Regions from separate parts of the Microvirgula sp. AG722 genome, predicted to be linked through region 3. Evidence: riboswitches for the same ligand, from Rfam matches in the RefSeq annotation. Region 3 holds a riboswitch; each other region holds the start of a gene.
What was found. A riboswitch is a leader RNA that binds a small molecule or an ion and turns the genes downstream of it on or off. The one in region 3 is predicted to bind cobalamin.
Positions count from the first base shown of each region.

Region 1 (7,377 bases), on a different contig from region 3:
CGGTAACCGGCGGCATCGAAACCGACCAGCGGCATGAATACCGCCTGCAGGCGCGAGGCCGGCACCACCGGCCCGAGCGGTTCGACGATGCCGAGCCGGCTGACGCGCCAGCGGGTGGACGACGTGAGTTCGACGAAGCCAAGCACCCGGCCGCGCGCCGGCACCACCGGCCAGAACACCCGGCAGCGGCGCGCGAGCGCGCGCGCAATCAGCGGCGCGAGCGAAAGCTCGCTGCCACTGGCGTGATAGACGGCGATTCGACGACCCGGCGCCAGATAGGACTGGGCCCGGATGGCGACCCGGTTCGCGGCGGAAAGCCGGTAACGGGGCGTCAGCATCAGCCGTTTGCCGCGCAGTTCGCGGCGCAGGGCGCGCTTGGCTTCCGTCAGGGTCATGGGGAGGGAGAAGAGGGTAGCCCCCGCAGGTGCCGATTAGACTTGTCATCCCGAACCTGAGGTTCAGGTGGCCACCGGCAGCGCATTTCGGGCGCACCGGCTAGCGGCACGACTCGCCCACGCGCAATCAGCTGGCAGCCTTTTAACATCTATTGGTTCAGAGAATTTAAGCCTTCCCGAACACCGCAGGGGACTAAAGCTGTAAGAGATCAGAACAAGTCGGCCTGGGCCTGTATGGCGCGCTGTGCCGTCTCGTCGATGGATTCTATTTTACGTTGAATCGCTTCCATGTCCAGCGGATTTTCGACCCGTTTCAGCATCAGGTCATGGGTCAGATTCAGCGCGGCGAGGATGGCGATGCGCTCGCCGTCGACCACCCGGCTGTTGTCACGGATGGTGCGCATTTTCTCGTCGAGGATGCGGGCGGCGGCCATCAGGCTGTCGCGTTCTTCGGACGGGCAGGAAAAGGTGAAGCGGCGGCCAAGCAGATCGAGGCCGACGGTGACGGTATCACTCATTTATCGATCTCCGGCAGTCGGGTCAGGAGGGCTTCGATGCGCGAGCGCGTGGTATCGAGCCGGGCAGTCAGGTCGGTATTGCGCGCTTCGGCATCCTGCGCGCGCTGTTCGGTCACCGCCAGCCGTGCGGACAGGTCGACCAGCCGCTGTTCGGCGGCGGCCACGCGTTCGTTCGCGGTGCGATTGGCCTGCTCGAGCGTCTCCCGCTCTGCGCGCAGGGCGCGATTCTCATTGCCGAGGCGGGTGGCCAGTGCGGCCAGCTCGCTCACGCTGGCCTGGAGTTTTTCGAGTTCGGTATCCATATCCGGGGCACTGTAGCGTGGCCGTCCGACAGGGTCAAATCCCGACCGGTCACGACCGGCTGCGGGCACTGTCCAGCACGCGGCAGACCGCGCTGGCGCCGTCGGCAAGGCGCGGACCCGGCCGGCTGACCAGGTCTTCCGGCAGGCCGTACAACTGCCCGTTCGCCACCGCCGGAATCGTCGTCCAGCGCTTCCACGCCGCGAGCCGGTCGACGTCGCCCGGCACCAGCATCACCGCCGGTCGCGCCGCCATCACCGCTTCGACCCCGACCTGCGGTACCCGCGGCGCCAGCGCGGCAAACACATTGCGGCCGCCGCACAGCGCGACCAGTGCCGAGATGAACTGGCGGCCGTTGACCGTCATCAGCGGCGACACGTTGATCTGGATGAAGACCGGCAGCGGCGTCAGTCCGGCATGGCGTTCGCGCAGCGCGGCGATTCGGGTCCGGAACGCCGCGGCCTGACGACGGCCGCCGTCACTGAAGCCGCTGAGGATGCCGAGCTTTTCCATGCTGGCCGGCACGGTATCCAGCGAGTCCGGTTCGGTCAGATAGACCGGGATGCCGAGCGCCCGGATTCGCGCCAGCTCGCGCGGGGCATTGCCGCTGGCCCAGCCGACCACCAGATCCGGCTTCAGCGCCATGACCTTCTCCACGCTGACGCCGCTGTAGCCACCGACGCGCGGCAGGCGGCGGGCGGCATCCGGCCAGTCGCTGTAGTTGGTCGCCCCGACCAGCCGCCCGCCAGCACCGATCGCGTACAGCATTTCCGTCGCATGCGGTGCCAGTGAAATGATGCGCCGCGCCGGCTGCGGCAGTGAAACGCGGGCACCGGTATCGTCGCTGACGCTGACGCCGGCCGGTGTTGCCATGGCCGGCAGCGGACACAGGCAGAGCAGCAGGGCCACATGCAGGGCGCGGCCCATCATCGCGGCTCTCCGCCCTTCAGCGCCAGCGGCAGGCCGGCGGCAACCAGGGTGACCCGGTCGGCAATGGCGGCAACCGACTGGTTCAGCCAGCCCAGCTCATCGACGAACCAGCGCGTTTCTGCGCCCATCGGCACCACGCCGAGGCCGATTTCATTGCTGACCACCACCACGTCGCCCGCCGCCGAGGCCAGCGCGTCGAGCAGCGTGGCCCGCGCCTGCGGATAGCGTTCCGCCTCCCCCGGCGCCAGAAAGTGCGCCAGCCACAGCGTCAGGCAGTCGATCAGCACCAGCCCGTCCGGACGCGCGGCATCCTGCAGCGCGTCACTCAGGGCCACACCGCACTCGACCGCCCGCCACGACGCCGGCCGGCGTGCCTGGTGCATCGCCACCCGGTGGGCAAACTCGGCATCACCGACACTGGCGGTCGCCAGGTAATGCACCGGGCCGACGTGGGCCAGCGCCAGTTTCTCGGCATGGCGGCTTTTGCCCGAACGGGCGCCGCCGGTGATCAGATGCAGCATGGAACCTCCTGCCGGGGATGCCGGACGCACGGTCTTACTTCGGTTGCCAGTTCACGCCGACCAGCCACTCGCGGCCCGGCTGGTTGAAACTCCGGATCAGCGTGTAGTCGCGGTCGAACACATTGTTGACCCGCGCGTACAGCGTGGTGGTCGGGGTCAGCCGGTAGTCGGCATACAGGTCGACCAGACCATAGCCGGCCAGCGGCTGCTTGTTGGCCGGATCGCTGTAGCGCGAGCCGGCGGCGGTCAGGGCACTGCCCAGCGTGACCGGGCCGATGTCGCGGCTGACGTCGACGCTGCCGAACACCCTGGCGCGCTGCGACAGCTGGTTGCCATTGCTGCGATCCTCACCGTCCTGCCAGTTGACGTTGGCGGCGATGCGGGTACCCAGCAGGGTGGTGCTGCCTGCCAGCGCCAGACCGCGGATGCGGGCCTTGTCGACGTTCTCCGCCGTGCACGGACCGCTGCCGCTGCACACATAGCCATTGATCATGTCGTCGATGCGGTTCTCGAACGCCGTCAGCCGCAGCATGCCGTATGCCCCGTTGTACTCGGCACCGACCTCCCCGTTGCGGGCCGACTCCGGCTTCAGGTTCGGGTTGCCCTGGAAACCATAGGCCAGCGGCCAGTACAGATCGTTGAAGGTCGGCACGCGGAAAGCGGTCCCGTAGTTCGCGGTCAGCTTGATGCTGTCGGTCAGCCGGTAGCCATAGCCGAGCGAGCCGGTGGTCTTTTCACCGAACTGCGAGTTGTCGTCATGACGCAGCGACGCATTCAGCAGGTGGTCGCCGAAATTGCCGCTCCAGCCGGCGAACACCGCCTTGTTGTTGCGTTCGTTCCGGGTATAGGCCTGCGTGCTGTCGACCTTCTGGTTCAGGTACTCGGCACCCAGCACCACCCGGCCGGCCACGCCGAGGTCCAGGTCGTTCTGCCAGGTGTAGGTATCCTGGGTGGTCTTGTACAGACCGGAGCGATCGAGATTCACCCCGCTGTAGGTCTCGTAGCGATCGACACCGTTGGTCACGGTCAGCGTGCTGGTCCATACATCGCTGAAGCGGTCTTTCAGGTACACGCTGTTGCTCTGGACGCGCTGCTTGTTGTAGTCGTCGGCCAGCGGCGTGCCGTTGTCAAAGTCGGCCTTGCCGAAGGACTGGAACAGCTTGATGCCGATTTCATGGCCGTCGACGATCTGGTGCGACACATTGGCGCTGTAGCTGAGGTTGCGGTAGCCGTCATCGTCCGGGTTGTAGCTGAACGTGTTCTGCGCATTGGTGGCGGAGAAGCCGCCATCGGTCCCGCGACCGGCCACGTTCAGCGAGAACGAGGTATCGCCGACCACGCCGCCGATGCCGCCGCCGACGCGCCAGGTGCCGTCATTGCCGACGCCGGCGCTCAGGTACGGCTTCGGTGCGCCCTTGCCCTGTTTGGTGAAAATCTGCACCACGCCGCCGATCGCATCAGCGCCGTACAGCCCGGATACCGGGCCGCGTACGATTTCGATATGGTCGATCAGTTCCAGCGGGATCTGTTCCAGCGCGGTCTGCCCCGAAGTCGCCGACGATACGCGCACGCCGTCGATCAGCACCACCGACTGCTTGGAGCTGGTACCGCGCAGATACAGCGCGCTCGCGCGGCCATCGCCGCCGTTGCTCGCATACTCGACGCCGGACTGGCGCGCGAGCAGCTGCGGCAGGTTCAGGCCGCCGGCACGGGCGATTTCCTGCTGGCCGATCACGGTCACGTCACGGGTCTGTTCACGGCTGTCGGTGGCGGAACGGTTGGCGGTCACCACGATTTCGCCGGCGGTGGTGGCGGGTTCGTCAGCGAACGCATTCGCCACTGCCAGCGACGCCAGGCTGGCGACAAACCATTTGCTACGGATATTGCACTTCACGAAAAACACTCCCTGGAAACGGATCAGGAGTGCGAGAAAGACAGGCGCATGGCCTTTCAGAATGGACAATCGGCGCGGCCCGGCCTGATGCCGGTCGCGCTGTCGCTGTCATACCGCCTCCCCGCGATACTCCACTGCAGATTGCCTGGGCCGGTCTCCGGGCTGGGTTCCCGCGGCCTCGCCTTCCCACCCTGTCGGGCAGTGGCGCGTGAAGCCGCTTGCATGCGAACCATACCGTTGCGGGGGCAGCGCCGGCCTGTCACCGGCTTCCCGTTTCATCCGCGCCTGACGGCGGCGGACACCCTGGCAAGATGGAGCCGGATTATAGCGGCGGCATGCCGGCATGACAGCCCGCAAGATCAAATTACGCCGTAATGCCGATTGAAGCGCTGCCGGCGCAGCGGTAAGGTCTCGCGTTCGATTTTCGCCGCCCCGCAAGACGGGACGATTCCCTTCTCTCTTCCGGAACCCCCTGATGCCCCATCCCGATGCGTCCGCCTTCGATGCCGCCGTCGCCCGCCAGGCGCGACTGACCAAACCCGCCGGCAGTCTCGGCAAGCTGGAAACCCTCGCCTGCCAGTTCGCGGCCTGGCAGGGCCGCGCCATTCCCTCGCGCCTGCGCCCCGCCATCACTGTCTTTGCCGCCGACCATGGCGTCGCCCGCAGCGGCGTCTCGGCTTATCCGGTCGAAGTCACCGCCGAGATGGTGAAGAACTTCGTTCGCGGCGGGGCGGCAATCAGTGTGCTGGCGCGGGAAATCGACGCGACACTGGAAGTGGTCGATGTCGGTGTGGCGGCAGACTTCGATCCGGCCATGCCGATCGTGCATGCCAAGGTCCGCTACGGTTCGCGCAATCTGTGCGACGAACCGGCCATGCAGGAACAGGAATGCGAACAGGCGATCGAAGCCGGCCGCGCCGCCGCCCGCCGCGCCATTGCCGCCGGTGCAACGCTGCTGATCGCCGGTGAGATGGGCATCGGCAACACCACCCCGTCGGCCGCGCTGATCTGCGCACTGAGCGGCGCCCGCCCGGTCGATGTGGTCGGGCGCGGTACCGGTGTGGACGACCAGGGCATGGCCCGCAAGCGGGGAGCGGTCGAAAAGGCGCTGCTGCGCGCCCGGACTACCGACACGGCGGCCGGCTGGCTGGCCGAGGTCGGCGGGCTGGAAATCGCCGCCATTGCCGGTTACTACCTCGAAGCCGCCAGCGCCGGTGTACCGGCACTGGTTGACGGCTTCATCACCGCAGCCGCGGCCCTGGTCGCCTGCGGCATCGATATCGACACCCGCGACTGGCTGCTGGCCTCGCACCGTTCCCGGGAACTGGGTCATGAGCTGGCACTGACCGCGATGGGGCTGGAGCCGCTGTACGACTTCGGGCTGCGCCTCGGCGAGGGATCCGGCGCGGCGCTGACCGTGCCGATGCTGCAGATGGCGATCCGGCTGCATGCCGACATGGCCACCTTTGCCGAAGCCGGCGTCAGCGACCGGGACCACGAATGAAGCGCATTACCTTGTGGCGGCACGGCGAGATCGACGCCGCCGGCCTGCTGGTCGGCCGGCGCAGCAACCCGCCGCTGACCGGGGCCGGACGCGACACCATGCGCCGGGGCTGGCCGGCGCTGACGGCCATGGCACCGGTCACGGCGATCGCCTGTTCGCCGCTGCAGCGCTGTCTGGCATCGGCAGAAGACTTCGCCGCCGATGCCGGTCTGGCGCTGCACGTCGATGCCGGTTTTGCCGAAACCGATTTCGGCGTCTGGGACGGCGCCCCGCTGGACGGCCTGCCGGCCGACTGGCAGGCCGAGTACAGCAACGGCCGCTTGCTGCCGGATGGTGGCGAAACGCTGGCCGGCTTCCGCACCCGGGTCATCAGCGCATTCGATAGCTGGGTCGAGCGCCTCGGCGACGGCCACGCCGTCCTGATTACCCACGGCGGCGTGATCGCCGCCGTGCTGGCCGCGCGGCTCGAACTGTCGCTGCCCAGCGCGCGACGGCTGTTCGTCTCGCGTGGCGGTTACGTGCAGCTGTCGCTGGCCGACGGCTGCCCCGACTACCTGATTGCACTGGCCAACCCGGCAATGGGTTGAGCCGGCCACCATGGCGCCGGCGTCCGGCTGACGAATGGCGTGCCCGGTTTGGGGGCGGTGACGCGCAGCCTATACAATACCGCTCCGTTTCCTGGCGCCGCCGTGCGCATCGAATGGCCCCCATGCACGCCATCGGCATTCACGCATTCTGGCTCTGGAGCGCAGCCGTCGCCGGTGTCGCGCTCGACTACCTGCTGGGCGAGCCGCGCCGTGCCCATCCACTGGTCGGCTTCGGCCACCTCGCCGGCTGGCTCGAACGAACCTTCAACCGCCCCGACGGCCGGCCCGGTTCCCGGCTGCTGCTCGGTGCGTGCGGCTGGTGTGCGCTGGTGCTGCCACCGGCGGTCGCCGCCCAGGCCCTCGTCATGGCACTGCCACTGCCACTGGCACTGCTGGTGCATGCCCTGCTGCTGTATTTCACCCTCGGCGCGCAAAGCCTCGGCGCCCACGTCCGCCCGATCGCCGCCGCCCTGGCCGCCGGCGACCTGCCGGCCGCACGTGCGCTGACCGCCCGCATCGTATCGCGTGATCTCGACGATGCCGATGAGGCCGCCGTCGCCCGCGCCGCGGTCGAATCCACGCTGGAGAACGGCAACGATGCCATCTTCGGCGCATTGTTCTGGTTCGCCGTGGCCGGCGGCCCCGGCGCGCTGGCCTATCGGCTGGCCAATACCCTGGACGCCATGTGGGGCTACCGGACACCGCGCCTGCTGCATTTCGGTCGGGTG
Region 1 covers NZ_QLTJ01000015.1:6,091-13,467, reverse strand. The annotation lists gene DFO50_RS15370 (5-formyltetrahydrofolate cyclo-ligase) at 1-395, opposite strand, end outside; RNA gene ssrS (6S RNA) at 412-590, opposite strand; gene DFO50_RS15360 (cell division protein ZapA) at 605-913, opposite strand; gene DFO50_RS15355 (carbohydrate porin) at 910-1,215, opposite strand; gene DFO50_RS15350 (cobalamin-binding protein) at 1,265-2,143, opposite strand; gene cobU (bifunctional adenosylcobinamide kinase/adenosylcobinamide-phosphate guanylyltransferase) at 2,140-2,664, opposite strand; gene DFO50_RS15340 (TonB-dependent receptor domain-containing protein) at 2,699-4,558, opposite strand; cobalamin riboswitch at 4,689-4,879, opposite strand; gene cobT (nicotinate-nucleotide--dimethylbenzimidazole phosphoribosyltransferase) at 5,034-6,062, shown strand; gene DFO50_RS15330 (histidine phosphatase family protein) at 6,059-6,649, shown strand; gene cbiB (adenosylcobinamide-phosphate synthase CbiB) at 6,772-7,377, shown strand, end outside.
Region 1: another riboswitch for cobalamin. It lies ahead of DFO50_RS15340 (TonB-dependent receptor domain-containing protein); the one in region 3 lies ahead of DFO50_RS02795 (ferredoxin).

Region 2 (7,377 bases), on a different contig from region 3:
CGGCTCACCGGGCGCCTGGAAGCGCTGGCGCGGCTGGTGCCCAGCGCGGTCGTCACGCGACTTGGCTCGCACGCTGACGGACTGACCGAGGCGGAAGCCGCCGGCAAGCGCGAGCTGACCGGGCTGAATGAAGTCGGGCACGAAAAGCCGATGCGCTGGTTCACGCACCTGTGGCTGTGTTACCGCAACCCGTTCAATGTGCTGCTGACACTGCTGGCCGCCATCTCGTGGCTGACTGACGACATGAAGGCCACTGTCGTCATCGGTTCCATGGTGGTGATCTCTACCCTGCTCCGTTTCGTGCAGGAAAAGCGCTCGAACTCGGCAGCGGACAAGCTGAAGGAAATGGTCAGCAACACGGCCACCGTGCTGCGCCGCGATGTGGCACAGGAAATCGCACAGGAAGCACGGCAGTACTTCGGCGTCCAGTTGCACCCGCAGGCGGCACGCCGGGTCGAGGTACCCATCCGGCTGCTGGTTCCCGGTGACATTGTCCTGCTGTCGGCGGGCGACATGATTCCGGCCGACGTGCGGCTGCTGGCGGCCAAGGACCTGTTTGTCGCCCAGGCCGCGCTGACTGGCGAATCGCTGCCGGTGGAAAAATTCTGCGAGGCCGGCCCCTGCCCTGACGGCAATCCGCTGGAACTCGGCAATCTGTGCTTCATGGGCACCAATGTGGTCAGCGGCACCGCCACGGCGATCGTCATCGCCACCGGCAGCGACACCTGCTTTGGTGCCCTGGCCGAACGGGTGACGACGCAGGACCGCACGCCGACCCAGTTCCAGGCCGGGGTGAACAAGGTCAGCTGGCTGCTGATCCGCTTCATGTTCGTCATGACGCCGCTGGTGCTGTTCATCAACGGTTTCACCAGGGGCGACTGGGTCGAGGCGGCGCTGTTCGCGCTGTCGATCGCGGTTGGCCTGACCCCGGAAATGCTGCCGATGATCGTGACCTCGACCCTGGCCAAGGGAGCGGTCATCCTCAGCCGCAAGAAGGTGATCGTGAAGCGGCTGGATGCGATCCAGAACTTCGGCGCGATGGATGTCCTGTGCACCGACAAGACCGGCACTCTGACCCGTGACCGGATTGTGCTGGAACGGCATACCGATGCCTTCGGCGCCGTCTCGGACGAAGTGCTGGACATGGCCTACCTGAACAGCTGCTACCAGACCGGGCTGAAAAACCTGCTCGACGTGGCGGTGCTGGAACATGCGGACCTGCATCAGAAACTGGATGCCGCCGGCAATTTCCGCAAGGTCGACGAGATTCCTTTCGATTTCAGCCGCCGGCGGATGTCGGTCGTCGTGAGCGAGCACGACGATCGCCACCTGCTGATCTGCAAGGGCGCGCTGGAAGAAGTGCTGTCGGCCTGCAGCCATGTGCGGCACGGCGAGACGACCGGAGTGCTGGACCAGGCGCTGCTGGCACGCATCCGTGCCGTGACCGCCGGGCTGAATCAGGAAGGGCTGCGCGTGGTTGCCGTTGCGACCCGGGCGCTGCCCGCAGCCCGCGACACGTATGGGGTGGCCGATGAGTCGGGACTGACGCTGGTCGGCTATATCGCCTTCCTCGATCCGGCGAAGGAGTCGACCGCGCCGGCGCTGGCGGCGCTGAAGGCCAATGGCATCGAGGTCAAGGTGCTGACCGGCGACAACGAACGGGTGACGCTGAAGGTGTGCCGCGATGTCGGGCTGGCCATCAGGGGGGTACTGGTCGGCACCGATATCGACGCGATGAGCGATGCCCGGCTGGCCGTCGCGGCGGAAAACGCGACCGTGTTCGCCAGACTGTCCCCGATGCAGAAAGAGCGGCTGGTGCGCGTGCTGCGCGGCAATGGCCATGTGGTCGGCTTCATGGGCGACGGCATCAATGACGCCCCGGCGCTGCGTGCGGCCGACATCGGCATTTCGGTCGACTCGGCCGTCGACATCGCCAGGGAAGCGGCCGATATCATCCTGCTGGAAAAGAGCCTGATGGTGCTCGACCAGGGCGTGATCGAGGGGCGCAAGACCTTCGCCAACATGCTGAAGTACATCAAGATGACCGCCAGCTCGAACTTCGGCAATGTGTTCTCGGTGTTGGTGGCCAGTGCATTCATCCCGTTCCTGCCGATGCTGCCGTTGCATCTGCTGGTGCAGAACCTGCTGTACGACGTGTCCCAGGTCGCCATCCCGTTCGACAACGTCGATGAAGACGCGCTGCGCCAGCCGCAAAAATGGAATCCGGACGAACTGGGGCGCTTCATGCTGTTCTTTGGCCCGATCAGCTCGGTGTTCGATATCAGCACTTATGCGCTGATGTGGTTCGTGTTCGGCGCGAACACGGCGGCGCACCAGACGCTGTTCCAGTCCGGCTGGTTTGTCGAAGGGCTGCTGTCGCAGACACTGATCGTGCACATGATCCGCACCCGCAAGCTGCCATTCATCCAGAGCCGTGCCGCCTGGCCGCTGCTGGCGATGACGGCGGTGATCATCAGCATCGGCATTTTCCTGCCGATGGGACCGCTGGCTGGCTACTTCAAGCTGCAGGCGCTGCCGCTGAGCTACTTCCCGTGGCTGATCGCCACCCTGCTGGCCTATATGGCGCTGACCCAGGCCATGAAGGGGTTTTACGCCCGCCGCTACGGCTGGCAGTAAGCGGGTTTCACTGCAATGAAAAATGGCGCGAGTGCTGCACTCGCGCCATTTTTTGCAGGCCCGTGCCTATGCCACGGCCAGCGTTTTCACGCAGGTAAAGCGGCTGATCAGCAGCTTGTCGGCATGCGGTTTCAGCGTGCGTACCACCAGGCAGGTGAACAGCGGTTCGCACAGCACCAGCGGCAGGTAGGACACGGCGAACAGCGCCCAGTTGTACAGCGGGGTCGGTTCTTCGCCGAAGGCCAGCCAGAAGCCGACCATGGCGACCACGCCGCTGTAGTACAACGCGTCGAACTTGACCACTTCAGCCCAGCGGATGCGGCGGCGTTCGTCCTCGGCGAAGAAGTGGCGGCCCAGCAGACCGTGTGCAGCCACCAGCGGCAGCATCAGCGACAGCGAGTTGACGCCGAGATGGACCAGATCCTGCGGCTCGAACAGCAGTCCCTGCAGCAGCAGGCCAATGGCGAAGCCGAACAGGGTGGGGATAAAGCCAAAGATGAAGTACACCGCCGATGCGCCGACGAAATGGAGTTCCGACGCGCCGACCGGCAGGTGGAAGATTTCCATGAAGACCGAGAAGAACACGGCAGCCAGCAGCGTCTTGACCAGGTTGTCGGGCCGGGTGAACAGTCTGGGTGAAAAGGCGGCCAGCGCGCCGACGGCGGCGACGTTGGCGTACAGCACTTTGGCGGCATTGAGAATGCCGGGTTCGATATGCATCGTTCTCCCTCCGAGGAGATGCGGGTGAGGAATACGCCGGGGATCGGCATGTCTCGTGGCAGGTCTCCTGGCTCGCGGGTCGACATCCCGGTGCGCCTTCCCGGCCTTTCAGGCCAGTGACTTCATGCACGAGACTCACCGCTCACAGTTGCGGGGGCAGCGCGGTATCCGCCCGAAGGCTTGCCGACTTCCCTGTTTCCTCCGCCCACTTCGGCGGAACCACTAAGCGCGCATAGCTTAAGGGGTTTCCAGAACAGATGCATCTTTCTGCTGATGACGGGAACGGACAGGCTCACAGGCCGGGCTGCGCTGCTGCAGATCGGTGCAGGCACGGATCTCCGCCTCGATATGTATCAGCTCCTGGTCGAGCCTTTCGAGTCTCGCGATCTCCTGCCGCAGGCTGGCGCGTTTCTGCGCCAGCAGCGCCGCCAGCCGGTCCCAGTCCGGCTCGCCATCCCCGTTCAGTACCGGCGCCAGTTCGGCCAGCCGCAAGCCGAGGGCCAGCGCCTGGCGGATCATCTGCACCAGCGCCACGCTCTCGTCACGATAGACGCGGTAACTTCCCTGGCGCTGCACCTGCCCCAGCAGGCCCAGCGACTCGTACAGCCGGATGGCGCGCGCCGAGGCACCGCTCCGTTTCGCCAGTTCCCCGATATACATGGTTCCTCCCGCGCATGACCGCTGACTGGATAACGCGTTCAGAGCCGTCTGGCAAGCAGGCGGGCCCGTTCCAGCCAGGCCTCAAGGCGGGCGGGCGTAGCGCCGAGGACCGGCCCCAGCCGCTCTACCCGCACTGGCCGGATGCCGCAGAAGCGCAGCGTAGTGTCCTTCATCTGCCGGATCGCCGGGTCGCGGTAGACCCAGCGGAAATACCACGGCGGCGTATCCATCGTCGCCAGCAGCAGTGCCGAACGGCCGCTCAGCAGCCGGGCGGGAAACGCCTTGCCGGGCCGGTAGCGAAAGGCAAAACCGGGCAGGAACACCCGGTCCAGAAACCCCTTCAGCAGCGCCGGCACCCCGCCCCACCAGACCGGAAAGACAAAGGTCAGGTGCTCGGCCCAGTGGATCGCCTCGGTCGCCGCCTGCAACCCGGGTTCCAGCGGCTGGACCCGGCGGTAGCCATCATGCAGAACCGGATCGAACACCAGTTGGCCCAGCCGCAGCACCCTGACCTCGTGCCCGGCCTGCCGTGCAGCCTCGGCATGGGCATCGGCCAGCGCAGCGTTGAAGCTGTCACTGGCCGGATGGCCGAGAATCACCAGAACGCGTTTGCCGCTCATGCCGCCCCACTCTTGTCTGTCCGAAAGCATGCAGTGTGAACCCTGCCCCGTGGGACAGGGTCAAGGGCTTTCCATTCCGGGCCTGGCCATGACTGCTAGAATTGATAATTGTCGTTCATTTATCAAAAAATTTTTGACATGTATGCGATCAACGACCTGCGGCTGTTCATCCGCACCGCCGAGCTGGAAAACCTGTCTGCGGCGGCGCGCGAGCTGGGCTGCACCGCCGCCGCTGCCAGCGCGGCCGTACTGCGGCTGGAGAAACGGCTTGGCGTACGGCTGTTCGCCCGCTCGACCCGGCGCATGCGCTTGACCGAGGAAGGCCGGATCTTTCTGCCATCGGCCCGGGCCGCACTGGCGGCACTGGCCGATGGCGAGGCAGCGCTGGCGGCGCAACGCCAGCAGCTTGCCGGGCCGATCCGGCTGGCGCTGCCGTCCGATCTCGGCCGCCACCTGCTGCGACCGTGGCTGGACCCGTTTCTGGAGCAACATCCGGGCATTACCCTGACACTGAGCGTCGGCGATGCGCTGACCGATCTGGTCCGCAGCAATATCGATCTGGCGCTGCGTTACGGCCAGCTCGATGATTCGCCGCTGGTCCGGCGTCAGCTGGCGCTGACCCGCCGGGTCGCGGTCGCCGCACCGGCCTATCTCGATCGTCATGGCACGCCGCAGACCCCGGACGATCTGCACCGCCATGCGCTGCTGCCGCTGTTGCACGATGGCCAGCTGCGTGGCCCGTGGCGTTTCTGTGCCGGGGACGAGGTCCGCGAAATTCATGCCGAAGGCCGGCGCAGCAGCGACGACGGTGCGCTGATCCGCGACTGGGCACTGGCCGGGCACGGCATCGCGTTCAAGAGCTGGCACGACGTGGCCGCGGATGTGACCGCCGGGCGCCTGCGCCTGCTGCTGCCGGACTGGAGCCGGGAAACCGTGCCGTTGCAGCTGGTGTTCCTGCAGAACCGCTATCCGGTCCATCGCCAGCGCCAGTTGATCGAGTACCTGCAGGCGCGCTTCACCGCCTTCGATGCCGACTGGCCGTTTCCGGCCGGCTGAACGGCATTGCCACGCTTGCGGGCGCGGGCAGGAGGATGAGAAGCTGTCCCGGTATGGTTGACCAGACAGGAGGCTGTCATGCCCGAAACGCGATACATGCTGCTGACCGGCGCCAGCCGCGGCATTGGCCATGCGACCGTCAAGCTGTTCCAGGCGCACGGCTGGCATATCCTGACTGTGTCGCGCCAGCCGTTTTCCGAAGCCTGCCGCTGGCCCAGTGCCCGGGCTTCGCATGTGCAGGCCGATCTGGCTGATCTGGACGGCATCGATGCACTGGTGGCTGAGGTCCGCTCGCGATTGCCGAATGGCCAGCTGCATGCCCTGGTCAACAATGCCGGCATTTCACCCAAGGGCGACAACGGCGCCCGCCTCGGCGTGCTGGCATCGGATGCGCAGACCTGGACCCGGGTGCTGAACGTGAACCTGCTGTCCACCGCCCTGCTCGGCCGCGCGCTGTTCCCGGAGCTGGTGGCCGGCCAGGGCGCCATCGTCAATGTCACCTCGATTGCCGGTTCGCGCGTCCACCCGTTTGCCGGCGTCGCCTACGCCGCTTCCAAGGCCGCGCTGGCGGCACTGACCCGCGAGATGGCGCACGAGTTCGGCCCGCATGGCGTGCGCGTCAATGCCATCGCCCCCGGGGAGATCGAGACTTCGATCCTGTCACCCGGCACCAGTGACATCATCGAGCACGACGTGCCGATGCGACGCCTCGGCGACCCGGCCGAAGTCGCTTCTACCATTCATTTCCTGTGCACGCCGGCGTCGTCATATATCAATGGTGCCGAGATTCATATCAATGGGGGGCAGCACGTGTAAGGACAAGCCGTGAGAACTGGGGCCGATCACAGGAATTTACTTCCAGCTTGCTGCGATGACTGGGGCAAGGGCGCGGCTGTAGTTTTCCGGCAGTGTCATCTGGCCGGCGGCTGGCGGAGAAAACGAGGCCATCGCCTGAACAAGGTTGTTCACTTGTGCATCGAGTAGTATCTGACCGTCTGCCGTTGCAATCTGCTCGATACGGAAGCCAGCGCTGGAATACCAATCCCGGATGGTAATGGAATCACTCGTTCCTATAGCATCCAGTTTCAGATCGTATCCGATTTTTTCCAGCCAAATCTGGTCGGCTGCGATGCCCGCACCAAAGACGATCTTGTCGGCATGCGCTGCCTCTCCAGAGTCATAGGCAAAGTCATGGATCGTGTCCTGACCGTCCCCACGGGAGAAAAGGTAGGTGTCGCTCCCGCCCCCAACATCCCAGATGATATCGTCGCCTTTGCCTCCGAGGTAGGTGCTGTTCCCTTTGTATATCGGATCAGAAAGTATATCGTTGCCGTCCGTGCCTCGTAAAGGTGCGGCCGTCAGCTGGTCGACACCCCAGACCGTGCCATCCGGGAACTCCACATGCTCAATCTGATTGTAGGTCGAGTAACCAAAGAAGTCCTTGATGGTGACCTGGTCACCCTGGCCAAAATCGAGGAGCAGATTGTGATCGATGCGGCTCAGCAAGGTTTGATCAGCGCTAATGTCCGTCAGAACAAGACGGTCGCTGTATAAGGCAAAAAAATCATGGTCCTCGATCAAGTCCTTGCCATCGCCACGGGAGAAAAGGTAGGTGTCGTTTCCGCCGTCCTTGTCCCGGATAATGTCGTCGCCTTTGCCACCGATATAGGTGCTGTTCCCGTTG
Region 2 covers NZ_QLTJ01000009.1:22,447-29,823, forward strand. The annotation lists gene mgtA (magnesium-translocating P-type ATPase) at 1-2,637, shown strand, start outside; gene DFO50_RS12195 (energy-coupling factor ABC transporter permease) at 2,704-3,357, opposite strand; cobalamin riboswitch at 3,397-3,596, opposite strand; gene DFO50_RS12200 (MerR family transcriptional regulator) at 3,595-4,017, opposite strand; gene DFO50_RS12205 (NAD(P)H-dependent oxidoreductase) at 4,056-4,637, opposite strand; gene DFO50_RS12210 (LysR family transcriptional regulator) at 4,776-5,693, shown strand; gene DFO50_RS12215 (SDR family NAD(P)-dependent oxidoreductase) at 5,772-6,509, shown strand; gene DFO50_RS12220 (calcium-binding protein) at 6,546-7,377, opposite strand, start outside.
Region 2: another riboswitch for cobalamin. It lies ahead of DFO50_RS12195 (energy-coupling factor ABC transporter permease); the one in region 3 lies ahead of DFO50_RS02795 (ferredoxin).

Region 3 (7,377 bases):
GACGCCCTGGTCATCGCGGCTGTATGCATAGCCGCCCCAGTTGACGTAGGCGGTGGCGAAGTCGGCATCGTCCTGCCAGTTCTGCTCGTTGATCAGCGGCAGGATGCCGGCACCATAGGTGCCCGGTCTTGAACCGAATACCCGGTACAGCGCGCGCCGGTTGGCGCTGTCACGCGGCAGCCGGCCCAGCAGCTCGCCGGCCAGATCGGCCAGGTAGTGCTTGCGGACAAAGTTGCGATCGACCGGTTCATCGAGCAGCGCGACCGTCCGCACCGCATCATCGACCAGCTGGATCAGGTGCGGAAAGGCATCGCGGAAGAAACCGCTGATGCGCACAGTGACGTCGATGCGCGGCCGGCCCAGTTCGGCCAGTCCGATCACCTCGATGCCGGACACGCGCCGGCTCTCGGCCTGCCAGGTCGGCCGGACACCGAGCAAGGCCAGGATCTCGGCAATATCGTCTCCATGGGTACGCATGGCGCTGGTGCCCCAGACGCTGATGCTGACCGACTCCGGATCATGCCCGGTGTCCTGGCGATGGCGGGCGATGACCTCGCTGGCCAGCTCGGCGCCGATGCGCCAGGCGGCCTGCGAGGGCAATCCGCGCGGATCGACCGAGTAGAAATTGCGCCCGGTCGGCAGCACATGGGCCATGCCGCGCGTCGGCGCGCCGCTTGGCCCGGCCGGCACGTAGCCGCCATCGAGTCCGTGCAGCAGGTTGTCGATTTCCTCGCGCGTTCGCGCCAGGTTTGGCACCAGTTCGGCGCAGACAAACGCCAGCGTGCGCGCCATGTCGTCACTGGCGACGACGCCGGGCAGCACGGCCGCCAGCACCGCGCTGACCGCCGCCGGGTCGAAACCGTGTCCGGCCAGCCCGGCCACCAGCCGGCGGCCCAGCGCGGCGATGACATCCAGCGCATCGGCACGGGTCACCACCGGCGCATCGGCCAGCGCTGCCAGCAAGGGCGGTACCGGCTCCAGCCGCCGGCCCTTGTCGGCCTGCAGCGTCTCCAGCACCAGCCCGAGCGCCGCCGCCACCCCGGCCGGCAGGCCGGGCACGTCCAGGTTCGGCAGGCGCACCAGCGCGCAGATCATGTCGACCAGCGCCTCACCATCCGGCGAGCGGCCCAGCACATGCAGGCCGTCGCGGATCTGCGCCGCACCCAGCTCGCACAGATAGCCGTCGATATCCTCGATCAGGTGGGCGACATCGACACCGTCCATGCCGGCCAGCGTCAGCGGCACGCCGTCATCGTTCAGCGTGGCGTCCCAGTCGTGGTCATGATCGTGATGATGGTCATGATCATGATGGTGGTGATGGTGATGGCCGTGATCATGGTCATGCGGGTGCGCGGCTGCCGGCGTGGCGATGCGGTACTTGCCGGCACCGGGCGCGGCGGATGACGCCGGCTTCGGCCGGTACAGGCCCGTCGGCGCAGCCGGCACCGGGGCGGGTTCGTGCTCGTGCTCGTGCTTCATCATCGCCGCCAGATCGGCATCGAGATTCGAGGCCTTGATCAGATCCCAGATCTGCTGCTGCAGCAGCGGCAGCTTGCCCGGATCGAGCATCTCGACCTGGTAGTACTCGTCGACCAGCTGTGTCAGCTGTGCCAGCGGCCCGTAGGTGTCGGCGGTGGTCATCGGCGGCGTCAGGTGGTCGATAACCACGGCATGGGCGCGGCGCTTCGCCTGCGAACCTTCACCCGGGTCATTGAGAATGAACGGATAAAACAGCGGCATGTCGCCGAGCAGCGCATCCGGGAAGCAGTTTTCCGACACGCCGACGCCCTTGCCCGGCAGCCATTCCAGCGTGCCGTGCTTGCCGACGTGGACGATGGCGTCGGCCCGCCAGTCGTCGCGCAGCCAGCAGTACAGTGCATGATAGTGATGGGTCGGCGGCAGGTCCGGCGTGTGGTAGATCGCATCCGGGTCCATGCCGTAGCCGCGCGGCGGCTGCAGGGCGACGAATGCATTGCCGTATTCCAGCCCGGCAAACACCAGCCGGCCCTGATGGACATAGGCACTGCCCGGAGCGGCACCCCAGCGCGCGCTCATCCGCTCGCGCAGTGCGTCCGGCAGCTCGGCAAACCACTCGGCGTAACGCGCCGCCGGCACGGCCGCCACGGCCCGCCGCAGCTGGTCGTCGCTGAGATAGGCCTCGTCATAGGCGCCGCGGTCAATCAGTTCGTGGATCAGGGCGTCGCTGCTGTCCGGCAGCCCATCGATGCGATAGCCGCGCGCCTGCATCGCATGCAGCATGGCAAACAGCGAGGCCGGCGAGTCGAGGCCGACGGCATTGCCGATCTGCGACGCCTTGCTGTTCGAGTTGGTAAAGATGAAAGCGATGCGCTTGTCGGCGGCCGGCACCCGACGCAGCCGTACCAGCCGCGCGGTGATGCCGGCCACGCGCCGCACCCGGTCGGGCAGCGGCGCATAGTCGGTCTGTTCGGCCGGCGCACCGTCGCTGGCATGCTTGAACGACATCGGCACGCTGACGATGCGGCCGTCGAACTCCGGCAGTGCGACGTTCATCGCCGTGTCGAGCGGATTCAGCCCGCGTTCCGACTGCTCCCATTGCGCCCGGGTCATACTACTGGTGATCGCCTGCACCACCGGGACGTCGAGGCGCTCGAAAGCGGCCACCGACCAGCCGGTCGGCGTCGGTCCGTCGGCGTTCACGTCGCCCATGGCGAACGAGGTGGTATTGATCAGTGCATCGATGCGGCTCGTGCCGTCCGCTCCGACAAAAAACTGCATCGCCGCCGGCATGCCGTCACCGTCCAGCGTGCGCAGCGAGGCGGTATAGACCGGCAGCGCATTCAGCTGCTGCGCGGCCAGGGCGTCGACCAGGCTGTCGATAAAGCGGGTGTTGCCGCTGACCCAGTGCGCGCGATAGAAGGTGATGCCCACCGTCGGCCAGTCCGGCCGGCGGACCGCCAGCCAGTCGTCGAGCGAGCAGTCGGCCGACAGTTCCGGATGGTGGATGCCGTGCTCGGGCAGCGGCGTCGGTGGCAGGTAGCTGAAGCCGGTCATCAGCAGGTAGTCGGCAAGGAAACGCAGCAGCTGCGCCATATTGCCGGTGCCACCGGCCTGCAGGTAGGCGGTCACTTCATGCTGCAGGGACGGCGGGACGGTCGACTGCGCTGCCAGATCCGGGTCCGGCTCGCCGGTACCGCTGACCACGATCAGGGCGCGTCCGTGGGCGCGGGCGTTCTTCCACAGGGTGTCGAAACCGGGAATGGCACTGGTGCGGCCCAGCACGCGGACGATGACGATGCGCGCCGTCGCCACCGGGCCGGCCAGCACGGCGGCCATGCCGTCCGGGCTGTCGATGGTCTGCAGGTTGACGCCGGAGACCGGCACGAAACCGTCCGGCAGTTCGGCACGCACGCGCTGCAGTGCGGTCAGGTCGGTGCCGGCGTGGGTCAGCAATACGATGCCGCGGGAAACGGGAGTGTTCACTGGCCCGCCTCCTGCCCGACATCGCCGGTTCCGAGCCGGTGGAACACCAGCGCCTCGACCGGGCGACCGTTGACCAGATGTTCGTCAACGATGCGCTCGACGGCGGCGGCATCAACCTGGCGATACCAGACGCCGTCCGGATAGACGACGGCGATCGGGCCTTCCCTGCACACGGCAAAGCAGTGCGAACGGGTACGCTTGACACACAGCCCGTCGCGCGCGTCGATCGCCTGCCCGAGCACCTTGAACATCGCCTCGGCCTCGACGCCGTTGCCGGTGCAGCGCGGGCCGGTGCACATCAGGACATGGCGGTCGTGGCGTCTCATGACGGCACCCGTGCGGCGGCAGGGCAGAACGACGATGGAAGGCGGAAGCGGCGCGGTGGCAGGGCCATGGAGGACGTCCTCGTGCAGGGGGCGTCGCCGCGAGCGAGGCGCCGCAGCCGGAACGGCTGCTGGCGGTTTCCCCCGGTGCACCCCGCCCGGTTTCAACTCACGTCGACTAAGGCGATGGCCGGTCTCCTGGCTCGTGCGTCATCACCCGCGCGGCCTTCCCGGAATCGTCCAGTGGCATCGTCAAGCGGGCTCGTCACTTACAGTTGCGGGGGCAGCCACGGTTTCTCACCGCATTCCCGTTTCACCCCGAAGGGCACCATCAGCAATAGCGCCGGATAATACGTGATTTCGGGGTACCGCGTTTGTGCCGGATCGGCCGTCAGCCACGCCCGGCGCAGGCGACACCCCTATAATGGCCGTCCTCATTCACCCGTCCCCGCCGCCATGCCAGCCAGAACCCTCATGATCCAGGGCACCACCTCCGATGCCGGCAAAAGCACCCTGGTCACCGGCCTGTGCCGCTTCCTCGTGCGGCGTGGCATCCGGGTCATGCCGTTCAAGCCGCAGAACATGGCGCTGAACAGCGCAGTCACCGTCGATGGCGGCGAGATCGGCCGCTCGCAGGCGGTGCAGGCGCTGGCCTGCGGCATCGAACCGCATACCGACATGAACCCGATCCTGCTGAAGCCGAACAGCAATACCGGCTCGCAGGTCATCGTCCTTGGCCATTCGATCGGCAATATGGACGCCGCCGCCTATCACCGCTTCAAGCCCAGGGCGCTGAGCGTGGTGCTCGAAGCCCACAGCCGGGTGGCGGCAAGCTGCGACTGCGTCCTGGTCGAAGGCGCCGGCAGCCCGGCGGAGATCAATCTGCGCGATGGCGATATCGCCAACATGGGCTTTGCCGAAGCGGTCGACTGCCCGGTGATCCTGGTGGCCGATATCGACCGGGGTGGCGTGTTCGCCCATCTGGTCGGCACGCTGGCGCTGCTGTCGGACAGCGAGCGCCGGCGCGTGGTCGGCCTGGTCATCAACCGTTTCCGCGGCGACATCGCCCTGCTGCAGCCGGGACTGGACTGGCTGGAGCGCGAAACCGGCAAGCCGGTGCTCGGCGTCCTGCCGTACCTGCAGGGACTGCATATCGAGGCCGAGGACAGCCTGAGCCAGGGCACGCAGGGCGTGGCGGCCAGCGGCGAGCGGATACTGCGCGTGATCGCGCCGGCCCTGCCCCGTCTCAGCAACCACACCGACTTCGACCCGCTGCGCCTGCATCCGCAGGTCGAATTCCAGCTGGTCCCCGCCGGCCAGCCGATTCCGCCGGCCGACCTGATCGTGCTGCCGGGCAGCAAGAACGTCCGCGACGACCTCGGCTGGCTGCGCGCCAATGGCTGGGAGGCCGCCATCGACCGTCACCTGCGCTACGGCGGCAGGCTGATCGGCATCTGCGGCGGCTTCCAGATGCTGGGCCGCCAGCTGCACGACCCGCTCGGGCTGGAAAGTGCGGCCGGCAGCACGCCGGGACTCGGCCTGCTCGACATGGAAACGACACTGGATGCGCACAAGCAGCTCGAACGCCGGCAGGGATGGCTGGCCTCGGGCCATGCCGCCGTCACCGGCTACGAGATCCACATGGGCGTGTCGACCGGCCCGGCGCTGGACCGGCCGGCGATCCGGCTGGCCGACGGCAACGAGGGGGCGGTCTCGGCCGACGACCAGGTGCTGGGCAGCTATCTGCACGGCCTGTTCGACCATCCGGAAGCCTGCCTCGCCCTGCTGCACTGGGCCGGCCTGCCCGATGCGGTGCCCGTCGACTACCCTGCGCTCCGCGAGGCGCATATCGAACGGCTGGCAAACCTGATCGAGGAGAACCTGGACATCACCCGCATCGCCGACTGGCTGCCGGACTGAAGCGCGGACGCGCGAAGCGGGGCCTGCCCCCGGCGACAACTCAGATGTTCGCGCCTTCGTCGACGAATACCGCCACTTTTTTCGGCCGGACGAACACCTGGTCACCAAGCATCAGGCCAAGGGCGCGGTAATCGTCGCGGCTCAGCGCCACGTCGATAACCTGCCCGCTCAGGCTGTTCAGCTCGACCCGCACCACCGGGCCAACCGCATGGATGTGCTCGACGGTGCCGCTGGCCAGCGCGCGGTCTTCGTCGCGGCTGACTTCAAGATCGTGCGGCCGCACGTAGATGGTCGCATCGCCATCGCGGGTCGCGTCTTCCAGCTTGTGCTGGTAGTCGCCGATCGCCACGCGTCCGGCCTCGACCCGGCCGTGGAACAGGTTCACGTCGCCGAGGAACTGGGTGACGAACGGCGAGGCCGGATCGTCATAGATCGACGCCGGGCTGCCGACCTGCTCGATGCGGCCGTGGTTCATCACCACCACCCGGTCGGACACTTCCAGCGCCTCTTCCTGGTCATGGGTCACGAACACGCTGGTGATGTGCATTTCATCGTGCAGGCGGCGCAGCCAGCGACGCAGATCCTTGCGCACCTTGGCGTCGAGCGCGCCGAACGGCTCGTCGAGCAGCAGCACCTTGGGCTCGACCGCCAGCGAACGGGCGAGTGCGATCCGCTGCCGCTGGCCGCCGGACAGCTGCGACGGGTAGGCGTCGGCCAGCCAGTCCAGCTGCACCAGTTTCAGCAGCGACATGACCTTCTCGCGGATCACCTCCTTCGGCGGCCGGGTCGCACGCGGCCGTACCGACAGGCCGAAGGCGACATTCTCGAACACCGTCATGTGGCGGAACAGCGCGTAATGCTGGAACACGAAACCGACCTTGCGCTCGCGCACATGGCGTTCGGTCGCATCCTCGCCATGGAACAGGATCTGGCCGCTGTCCGGCGTTTCCAGGCCGGCGACGATGCGCAGCAGCGTGGTCTTGCCACAGCCGGACGGCCCGAGCAGGGCGAGCAGTTCGCCCGAGGCGATGTCGAGGTTGACGTTGTCGAGGGCGACGAAGTCGCCGAATGTCTTCTGGATCTGGCGGATGGCGATGCTCATGCGATCTTTCCCGTCATTCTTTCAATTCAGTGAGCGGTGGCAAGACGGGCGCGGGCTTCCAGCGGCACGTCCGCGCTTTGCTGGCGCGTGGCGCGCCATTCGACGATGGACTTCAGCACCAGCGTGACCAGGGCCAGCAGGGCCAGCAGGGACGCGCAGGCGAAGGCGCCGACGAAGTTGTATTCGTTGTACAGAATCTCCACATGCAGCGGGATGGTGTTGGTTTCGCCGCGGATATGGCCGGACACCACCGACACCGCACCGAACTCGCCCATCGCGCGGGCATTGGTCAGGATCACGCCGTACAGCAGACCCCACTTGATGTTCGGCAGCGTGACCTTCCAGAACGTCTTCCAGCCCGAGGCGCCAAGCACGATCGCCGCCTGTTCCTCGTCGGTACCCTGGGCCTGCATCAGCGGGATCAGTTCGCGGGCGACAAACGGGAAGGTGACGAACACGGTGGCGAGCACGATGCCCGGCACGGCGAAGATGATCTTGATGTCGTGCTCGGCCAGCCACGGGCCCAGCCAGCCCTGCGCGCCGAACAGCAGCACGTAGATCAGGCCGGCG
Region 3 covers NZ_QLTJ01000001.1:585,228-592,604, forward strand. The annotation lists gene DFO50_RS02790 (cobaltochelatase subunit CobN) at 1-3,462, opposite strand, end outside; gene DFO50_RS02795 (ferredoxin) at 3,459-3,788, opposite strand; cobalamin riboswitch at 3,956-4,133, opposite strand; gene DFO50_RS02800 (cobyric acid synthase) at 4,260-5,705, shown strand; gene DFO50_RS02805 (sulfate/molybdate ABC transporter ATP-binding protein) at 5,746-6,807, opposite strand; gene cysW (sulfate ABC transporter permease subunit CysW) at 6,834-7,377, opposite strand, start outside.